2 regions of the Rhizobium sp. 3T7 genome follow, and region 2 is predicted to be linked to the other one. Evidence: predicted binding sites of a transcription regulator. Region 2 holds the regulator's gene; the other holds the start of a gene.
The links. The regulator HrcA, encoded in region 2, represses chaperone genes, less so after heat shock. The targets are predictions, from matches to a motif close to GTTAGCACTCNCNNNNNGNGAGTGCTAAC.
Positions count from the first base shown of each region.

Region 1 (4,193 bases), on a different contig from region 2:
TGGCTGGTGATTTCCGCAAAGTTCTCGATCCGCTTGGCCATTCCGATTTCCCGATCTCGTTAAGTCACGGCTGACATCGCAAAGGCCTGCCGGGATGGCAAGGCATTTTGCAGTGAGCAACTGCAAAAACCGGAAGCTGTCGACTAGAAGACGGCGATGGCAGCCCTGACCAACAGGCCCGTGGCGGTGGATACTCCGATCACCGTCAGGATGCCGACCTTGAAGCGAAAGAGCAGAACGGACGCCAGGGCGAAGATCCCGAGTGCCGCGACATCGAGCGTCCACCACTGCGGCCAGGCAACGCCAACGATCGGCAGGCCGGTCTTCCCGGAAAGAAGCGCTACGCGGCCAACGTCGGCGAAGAGCGCATGCAGGCCGAACCACAGTGCAAGATTGAGAATGACGCCGACGACCGCCGCGGTGATCGCCGAAAGGGCGGCCGAGAGGTTTTCGTTGTTGCGCAGTTTCTCGATGCAGGGAGCCCCGGCGAAGATCCAGATGAAGCTCGGTACGAACGTCGCCCATGCGGCGAGGAAGGCGCCGAGAACGCCACCGGCAAGTGGCGCCATCGCAATAGGGTTACGATAGCCAGCGAGAAACCCAACGAAACATAGGACGAGGACCAGCGGCCCAGGCGTCGTCTCTGCAAGTGCCAGTCCATCGAGCATCTCACCGGGCTGCAGCCAGGCGTAATGGCCGACGGCAACCTGCGCGACATAGGAAAGGACGGCGTAGGCGCCTCCGAAGGTTATGACGGCCATCTTGGAGAAAAAGATGAAGACCGCGCCGAACACATTGGTTTCGCCGCTCAGAGTTTCGGCGATCAGATCCATGGGTGCATCAAGGCCACGAACGAAAAAGAGCGGCGACTGCCAGACGAGGATCCAGAACACGAGCACTACGAGCGGCCTTGCGATGGCATGCGTCGTGACCACAGGAAAATGCCGGTGCGAGGAGGTTTGCGGCAAGACTGGCGCGGCCAACCGACGCTGGCGATGCTTCATCCATAGTAGGCCTGCTGCTCCGCCCAGGATGATAACCAGAGGAAACGGCAGGTTTAGAAGGAAGAGCGCCAGGAACGACGCTGCTGCCACATAATAATGAAATCGCTCTTTCAGCGCTCGGCGCCCCGCCCGGAGCAATGCCTCGATGACGATTGCCAGAACCGCAGCCTTCACGCCGAAGAAAAGCACGGGAAGCCAGGCGGCCTCCTGAAAAACGGCGTAGAGGCTCGACAGCGCCAGGATAACAAGGAAGCCCGGCAGAATGAACAGCAGGCCGGCAATGAGGCCGCCGCGCACGCCGTGGATCAGCCAACCGATATAGGTGGCCAGTTGCTGGGCCTCGGGGCCTGGCAGCAGCATGCAGAAATTCAATCCATGCAGGAAGCGTTCCTCGGAGATCCAGCGCTTCTCGTCGACAATCGTCTTATGCATGAGGGCGATCTGGCCGGCCGGTCCGCCGAAGCTCAGACAGCCAATACGCGCCCAGACGCGAACTGCCTCCCGCAACGGCGGCGGCGCCACGATATCCCCTGCCGCGATCGCCTCATTCACGGTTGCTGCCCTCTCGCCTCAAGGCGCTCGATATCATCGGCGCGCCTTTACGACAATCCTGGCACAGACGGGGCTGCAACTAACTTTTCGAAGACAAAAACCTAGGGGAAGCTCAATCGTCGCATAGGCTGTCGCACTTCCGACAAGGATGTGCTGTTAACGCTGTTGCGAGGACGGCGAAGAAAAATTGCGGCCGTTCTTGACTCCCCGCTAGACCACTCCTAAATGCTGCCTCGCTAGCACTCACCAAGGACGAGTGCTAACACCCATCCGTGCAGGCCGCTCTCGGCCTGTGAGTGTCATTTGATCGAGGGATTAGACAATGGCAAGCACCAACTTCCGCCCCCTTCACGATCGCGTCGTCGTTCGCCGCGTTGAGTCCGAAGAAAAGACCAAGGGCGGCATCATCATTCCCGACACCGCCAAGGAAAAGCCGCAGGAAGGCGAAATCGTCGCCGTCGGCTCCGGCGCTCGTGACGAGTCCGGCAAGGTCGTCGCTCTCGACGTCAAGGCTGGTGATCGCGTTCTGTTCGGCAAGTGGTCCGGTACCGAAGTCAAGATCAACGGCGAAGACCTTCTGATCATGAAGGAAGCCGACATCATGGGCATCATCGGCTAATCAGCCGCTTTTCCCTTTCCGATTTTAGCTACGGGCCTAAAGCCCGGACAACTCGAATTCAGGAGTTTCAATCATGGCAGCTAAAGAAATCAAGTTCGGCCGCACCGCGCGCGAAAAGATGCTGCGTGGCGTCGACATTCTCGCTGACGCAGTGAAGGTAACGCTCGGCCCGAAGGGTCGTAACGTCATCATCGACAAGTCCTTCGGCGCTCCGCGCATCACCAAGGACGGCGTTTCGGTCGCCAAGGAAATCGAACTGGAAGACAAGTTCGAAAACATGGGCGCTCAGATGGTCCGCGAAGTTGCTTCGAAGACCAACGACATCGCCGGCGACGGCACGACCACCGCAACGGTTCTCGCTCAGGCGATCGTTCGCGAAGGCGCCAAGGCAGTTGCTGCCGGCATGAACCCGATGGACCTGAAGCGCGGTATCGACCTCGCTGTTGCTGAAGTCGTCAAGGATCTTCAGGCCAAGGCCAAGAAGATCAACACGTCGGAAGAAGTTGCCCAGGTCGGCACGATCTCCGCAAACGGCGAAAAGCAGATCGGTCTCGACATTGCTGAAGCAATGCAGAAGGTCGGCAACGAAGGCGTTATCACCGTCGAAGAAGCCAAGACCGCTGAAACTGAACTCGAAGTCGTCGAAGGCATGCAGTTCGACCGCGGCTACCTCAGCCCGTACTTCGTCACCAACCCGGAAAAGATGGTTGCTGACCTCGAAGACGCCTTCATCCTCCTGCACGAGAAGAAGCTCTCGAACCTCCAGGCCATGCTCCCGGTTCTCGAAGCTGTCGTTCAGACCGGCAAGCCGCTCCTCATCATCGCTGAAGACGTCGAAGGCGAAGCCCTTGCTACGCTCGTCGTCAACAAGCTGCGCGGCGGCCTGAAGATTGCTGCTGTCAAGGCTCCGGGCTTCGGCGATCGCCGCAAGGCCATGCTCGAAGACATCGCGATCCTCACGGGCGGCACCGTCATCTCCGAAGACCTCGGCATCAAGCTCGAGTCGGTTACCCTCGACATGCTCGGCCGCGCCAAGAAGGTTTCGATCTCCAAGGAAAACACGACGATCGTCGACGGTTCGGGCGCCAAGTCCGACATCGAAGGCCGCGTTGCCCAGATCAAGGCCCAGATCGAAGAAACCACCTCCGACTACGACCGCGAAAAGCTGCAGGAGCGCCTTGCTAAGCTCGCTGGCGGCGTTGCCGTCATCCGCGTCGGCGGTTCGACCGAAGTCGAAGTGAAGGAAAAGAAGGACCGCATCGACGACGCGCTCAACGCGACGCGCGCTGCTGTTCAGGAAGGTATCGTACCGGGCGGCGGCGTTGCCCTGCTGCGTTCCTCGGCCAAGATCTCTGTCAAGGGCGAGAACGACGACCAGGAAGCCGGCATCAACATCGTTCGCCGCGCTCTGCAGGCTCCGGCCCGCCAGATCGCCGAGAACGCTGGCGACGAAGCTTCGATCGTTGTCGGCAAGATCCTCGAGAAGGGCGAAGACAACTTCGGTTACAACGCCCAGACCGGCGAATACGGCGACATGATCGCCATGGGTATCGTCGACCCGGTCAAGGTTGTTCGCACGGCTCTGCAGGACGCAGCTTCGGTTGCTTCGCTGCTGATCACCACCGAAGCCATGATCGCCGAACTGCCGAAGAAGGACGCTCCAGCTGGCATGCCGGGCGGTATGGGCGGTATGGGCGGCATGGACATGATGTGATAGGCCGAAAGCCTATCGCAGGAATGTCTGTAAAGCTTCACTGATCCACTTCGGGTATCCCGGAATAGGAAGGGCGGTCTTCGGACCGCCCTTTTGTTTCGAGCCTGATTCGCCGCCCCCACCCTCCAGCTTTTTTCAATCGATAGCTGAAACGTTTAATCAGATTTGTGAGCAACCCGCGCACTGAGCGAAGCTTTCGCAAAACTTGTGGCGCTGTATTTTTTCTTTCACAGGCTGATTTCTCTCGCAGTGCAATTTTCTACACATTTAAGCGCGAGGAACCGCAGTGAAACCGTTTGCACTT
Region 1 is NZ_JAIQXS010000002.1:285,348-289,540, reverse strand. It holds gene K9B32_RS04205 (TIGR01459 family HAD-type hydrolase) at 1-41, opposite strand, end outside; gene chrA (chromate efflux transporter) at 144-1,556, opposite strand; gene groES (co-chaperone GroES) at 1,879-2,175, shown strand; gene groL (chaperonin GroEL) at 2,249-3,889, shown strand.
Region 1: groES (co-chaperone GroES) is a predicted target of HrcA. The motif match lies at 1,792-1,820, and genes of this name have one in related genera.

Region 2 (4,193 bases):
CCGATAACATCGAGCGTTCCGTCATCTCGACGCCTTCAATCAGCGTTGTCAGGCCGGCGTCCGCGCCAGCCTTGGCTTCCTCGGGGATCGCGTCGATGGCGCGGCGCAGGTTATCCGAAACGGCCAGCATGTCGCGGGCAAAGCCAGCCGCTGAATAGGTCTTGGCGTCCTTGACTTCCCGCTCTGTACGGCGGCGCAGGTTATCCATTTCTGCGGCAAGGCGCAGATAGCGGTCGCGCAACTCAACATTTTCGACCTTCAGAAGTTCCAGCGGATCGGGCTGTGCTGTGGCTTCAGCCGCGGCTTCGTTCTCGACGTTTGCGGCGGCGTCCGCCGCGGCTTCGGCCGCGGCGGCGTCAGGTCCGTTCTTCGTCGTTTCGTCAGTCATGACGTTCTCCGGTGATTGGTGTCTTTTAGGATGTGCCCGATATCGAGCTTTGACGGGCAAAAATCAAGTCTGCGTGACTGAAAAGCACGCGATGCAAGGCACAACTCATGCAGGGTTGACCGAGAGGGCCGCCTTGACTTGCTCGCGCTAAAGTTCTTTTATTTTAGCGAAATCTAAATCTTTGGTGCTTCGGCCTTATCCAGGGTCAAGGAGCTGCTACCATGAGCGATCAGAAAAGCTATTCGGGGCGCTGCTTCTGCGGCGCCGTGGAGATTGTTGCTACCGGCGAACCGGTGGCTATGGGCTACTGCCACTGTGCCTCCTGTCGGCATTGGTCGGCAGGGCCGGTCAACGCCTTTGCGCTCTGGCAACGGCACGCTGTCCACGTCACCAAAGGTGGCGAGCACGTGGAAGGCTACCAGAAGTCCGATACGAGCGTGCGGAAATTCTGCGAGCTGTGCGGTGGGCATCTCTACACCGACCACCCGACCTGGGGCGTCACCAACGTTTACGCGGCACTTCTGCCCGATCTCGATTACGCTCCGGCGTTGCACATGAACTATCGGGAAAGCGTGCTGCCTATCCGTGACGGCCTGCTGAAATACAGAGACATGCCTGCTGAGATGGGCGGCTCGGGCGACATGCTGCCGGAGTAGTTGCCCTACTTTGCGCCGCGTGACAATCGCGTCATCAGCTGAGCGGTGTAATCGACCATCGGGACGATGCGCGAGTAGTTGAGCCGCGTGGGCCCAATCACGCCGACGGCGCCGACGATACGGTCGTCCTCATCACGATAGGGCGCGACGATCAGCGACGAGCCGGAGAGCGAGAAGAGCTTGTTTTCCGAGCCGATGAAAATGCGCACGCCCGGCCCGCTTTCGGCGAGATTGAGAAGCTCCAGCAGGCTGTCCTTCTTTTCGAGGTCGTCGAAGAGCATGCGCAGGCGGTCGAGATCGTCGGCTCCGGCAAGACCGGCGAGCAGATTGGCGCGGCCGCGGATGATGAGCTGGGCCGGCTTGCCCTCGTCGGCGCTACCGGACCAGACGGCGATGCCGCGCTCGACGAGATCCTGCGACAGCGTATCGAGCTCGCGGCGAACATCGTCCTTCAGCCGGCTTAATTCATTGCGCAGTTCCGGCAGCGTCTGGCCGGTCATGTGGGCGTTGAGAAAATTGGCGGCCTCGGTCAACTGCGACGACGTGACGCCTGCCGGAAGCTCGATAATGCGGTTTTCCACCTGGTCGTGATCACCGACAAGAACCGCAAGCGCCTTGGTCGGCTCAAGCCGGATGAATTCGACATGCTTGAGAACAGGATCGCTCTTCGAAGTGATAACAAGGCCGGCGCCGCGCGAAATGCCCGAGAGCATGCGGCTAGCCTCATTCATCATCAATTCCATCGGCTTGTCGCGGCTTTCGGCACGCACCTGGCGATCGATGTTGGCGCGATCCTCGGCCGAGAGATCGCCGACCTGCATGAAGGCGTCGACGAAGAAGCGCAGGCCGATCTGCGTCGGCAGGCGGCCCGCACTGACATGCGGCGAATAGATGAGGCCAAGTTCCTCCAGGTCGCTCATCACGTTGCGCACGGAAGCTGGCGACAGCGACATCGGCAGGATGCGCGACAGGTTTCGGGAGCCGAGCGGTTCACCCGTCTCCAGATAGCCCTCTACGATGCGGCGAAAGATTTCCTTGGAGCGTTCATCCAGCGCAGCCACTGCATCTGAAACCGACGTTGATCTGAACTCCATGAAACCTTGCATACCCGTGCTGACGATGATCCGACAAAATATAGCCAATCTCCCCGCAGCGGCAAAAGGGAAATTGCAAATGGGCGCTGCCAATCGTAGAAGCTCTCAACAGCATAAGCACGCACGATCTAACCGAAAACCACTCGTGTCTTCGGCATCATGATTAGGAGAATAGTATGCGGCCCTCAGGCAGAAAAACCGACCAGATGCGCAAGGTCTCTTTCGAGCGCAATTTCTCCAAGCACGCGGAAGGCTCCTGTCTGGTGAAGTTTGGCGATACGCACGTGCTGTGCACGGCGAGCGTCGAGGAGAAGCCGCCGGCATGGCTGCGCAATACCGGCAAGGGTTGGGTCACGGCCGAATACGGCATGCTGCCGCGCGCCACCGGCGAGCGCATGAAGCGCGAGGCCGCATCCGGCAAGCAGGGTGGGCGCACGCAGGAAATCCAGCGCCTGATCGGCCGCTCGCTGCGCGCCGTCGTCGACCTCAAGGAACTCGGTGAACGTCAGATCACGCTCGACTGTGACGTCATCCAAGCGGACGGCGGAACGCGCACAGCGTCCATCACCGGCGCTTGGGTTGCGCTCTATGATTGCCTGAAGTGGATGGAGAGCCGCAACATGCTGAAGGTCGAGCGCGTGCTCAAAGACCACGTCGCAGCCATCTCCTGCGGCATCTTTGCCAACCAGTCGGTGATCGACCTCGACTATCTCGAAGACTCCTCAGCCGAGACCGACGCGAACTTCGTGATGACGGGCGCGGGCGGTATTGTGGAAATCCAGGGCACCGCCGAAGGCGCGCCTTTCACCGACGAGGAGTTCGCCTCGCTGATGGCACTCGCCAAAACAGGCATTGCCGAGCTCGTCGCGATGCAGAAGCAGGCGATCGCCGGATGAACGACATGCTGGAAGGCATGCTGGAGACGGCGCTCTATGCGGACGATCTCGACGAGGTCGAAGCCTTCTACGAGGGCATTCTCGGCCTTTCGAAGATCTCGCGAGGCGGCAACCGGCATGTCTTCTTTCGCTGCGGCACCGGCGTATTGCTGATCTTCAACGCTAAGGAAACGATCAAGCCCCCCTCACCCACCGCGCTGCAGGTGCCACCGCACGGCACAAGCGGTGCAGGACATGCCTGTTTTCGTGTCTCCGGGGAAAATCTCGATGCGATTGCGGCCCGACTAAAGTCCAAAGGTGTCGCCATCGAATCCGAAGTCACCTGGCCGCAAGGCGGCCGATCGATCTATTTCCGCGATCCGGCGGGCAACAGCCTCGAATGCGCTGAAGCCCGCATCTGGGGCATCGAATAGGACAATCATGCGCAAGCTCGAAACCAAGACCATCGTCGTTGCCAGCCACAATGCCGGGAAGATCCGGGAAATCCAGGACCTGATCGGTCCATTCGGTTTCACGGCAAAGTCAGCGGCCGAATTGAACTTCGTGGAGCCGGACGAAACCGGGACCACCTTTGAGGAAAACGCGACGATCAAGGCGCTCGCCTCCGCCGAAGCCGCCGGACTGCCGGCGCTATCGGACGATTCCGGCCTTGTCGTCGATGCGCTCGGCGGCGATCCGGGCGTCTACACCGCCAACTGGGCTGAGAAGCCCGACGGCACTCGCGACTTCGCGATGGCGATGGAAAAAGTCGAGACGGCTCTGGAAAAGGCCGGCGCTTCCAGGCCGGAACAGCGCACTGCGCGCTTCGTCAGCGTGCTCTGCCTTGCCTGGCCGGATGGCCATAAGGAGCTATTCCGCGGAGAAGTGGAAGGCACCGTCGTCTGGCCGCCGCGTGGCAGCCAGGGCTTCGGCTACGATCCGGTCTTTCAACCCGACGGCTATGAGACTACCTTTGGCGAGATGAGCGCGGAAGAGAAGCACGGCTGGAAGCATACAGAGGCACTGTCGCACCGCGCCCGCGCGTTCAAGATTTTCGTCGAAACTTGCCTGGAAGCATAAGGGCAAACGTGGACACTTTGGAACAGCCTGATCTGACGCGCTATGCCGCTCTTCTGCCCGACACCGGCGAACCCGGCTTCGGCGTCTACGTGCATTGGCC
Region 2 is NZ_JAIQXS010000003.1:342,715-346,907, reverse strand. It holds gene grpE (nucleotide exchange factor GrpE) at 1-388, opposite strand, end outside; gene K9B32_RS06920 (GFA family protein) at 610-1,044, shown strand; gene hrcA (heat-inducible transcriptional repressor HrcA) at 1,050-2,138, opposite strand; gene rph (ribonuclease PH) at 2,315-3,034, shown strand; gene K9B32_RS06905 (VOC family protein) at 3,031-3,447, shown strand; gene rdgB (RdgB/HAM1 family non-canonical purine NTP pyrophosphatase) at 3,455-4,093, shown strand; gene hemW (radical SAM family heme chaperone HemW) at 4,102-4,193, shown strand, end outside.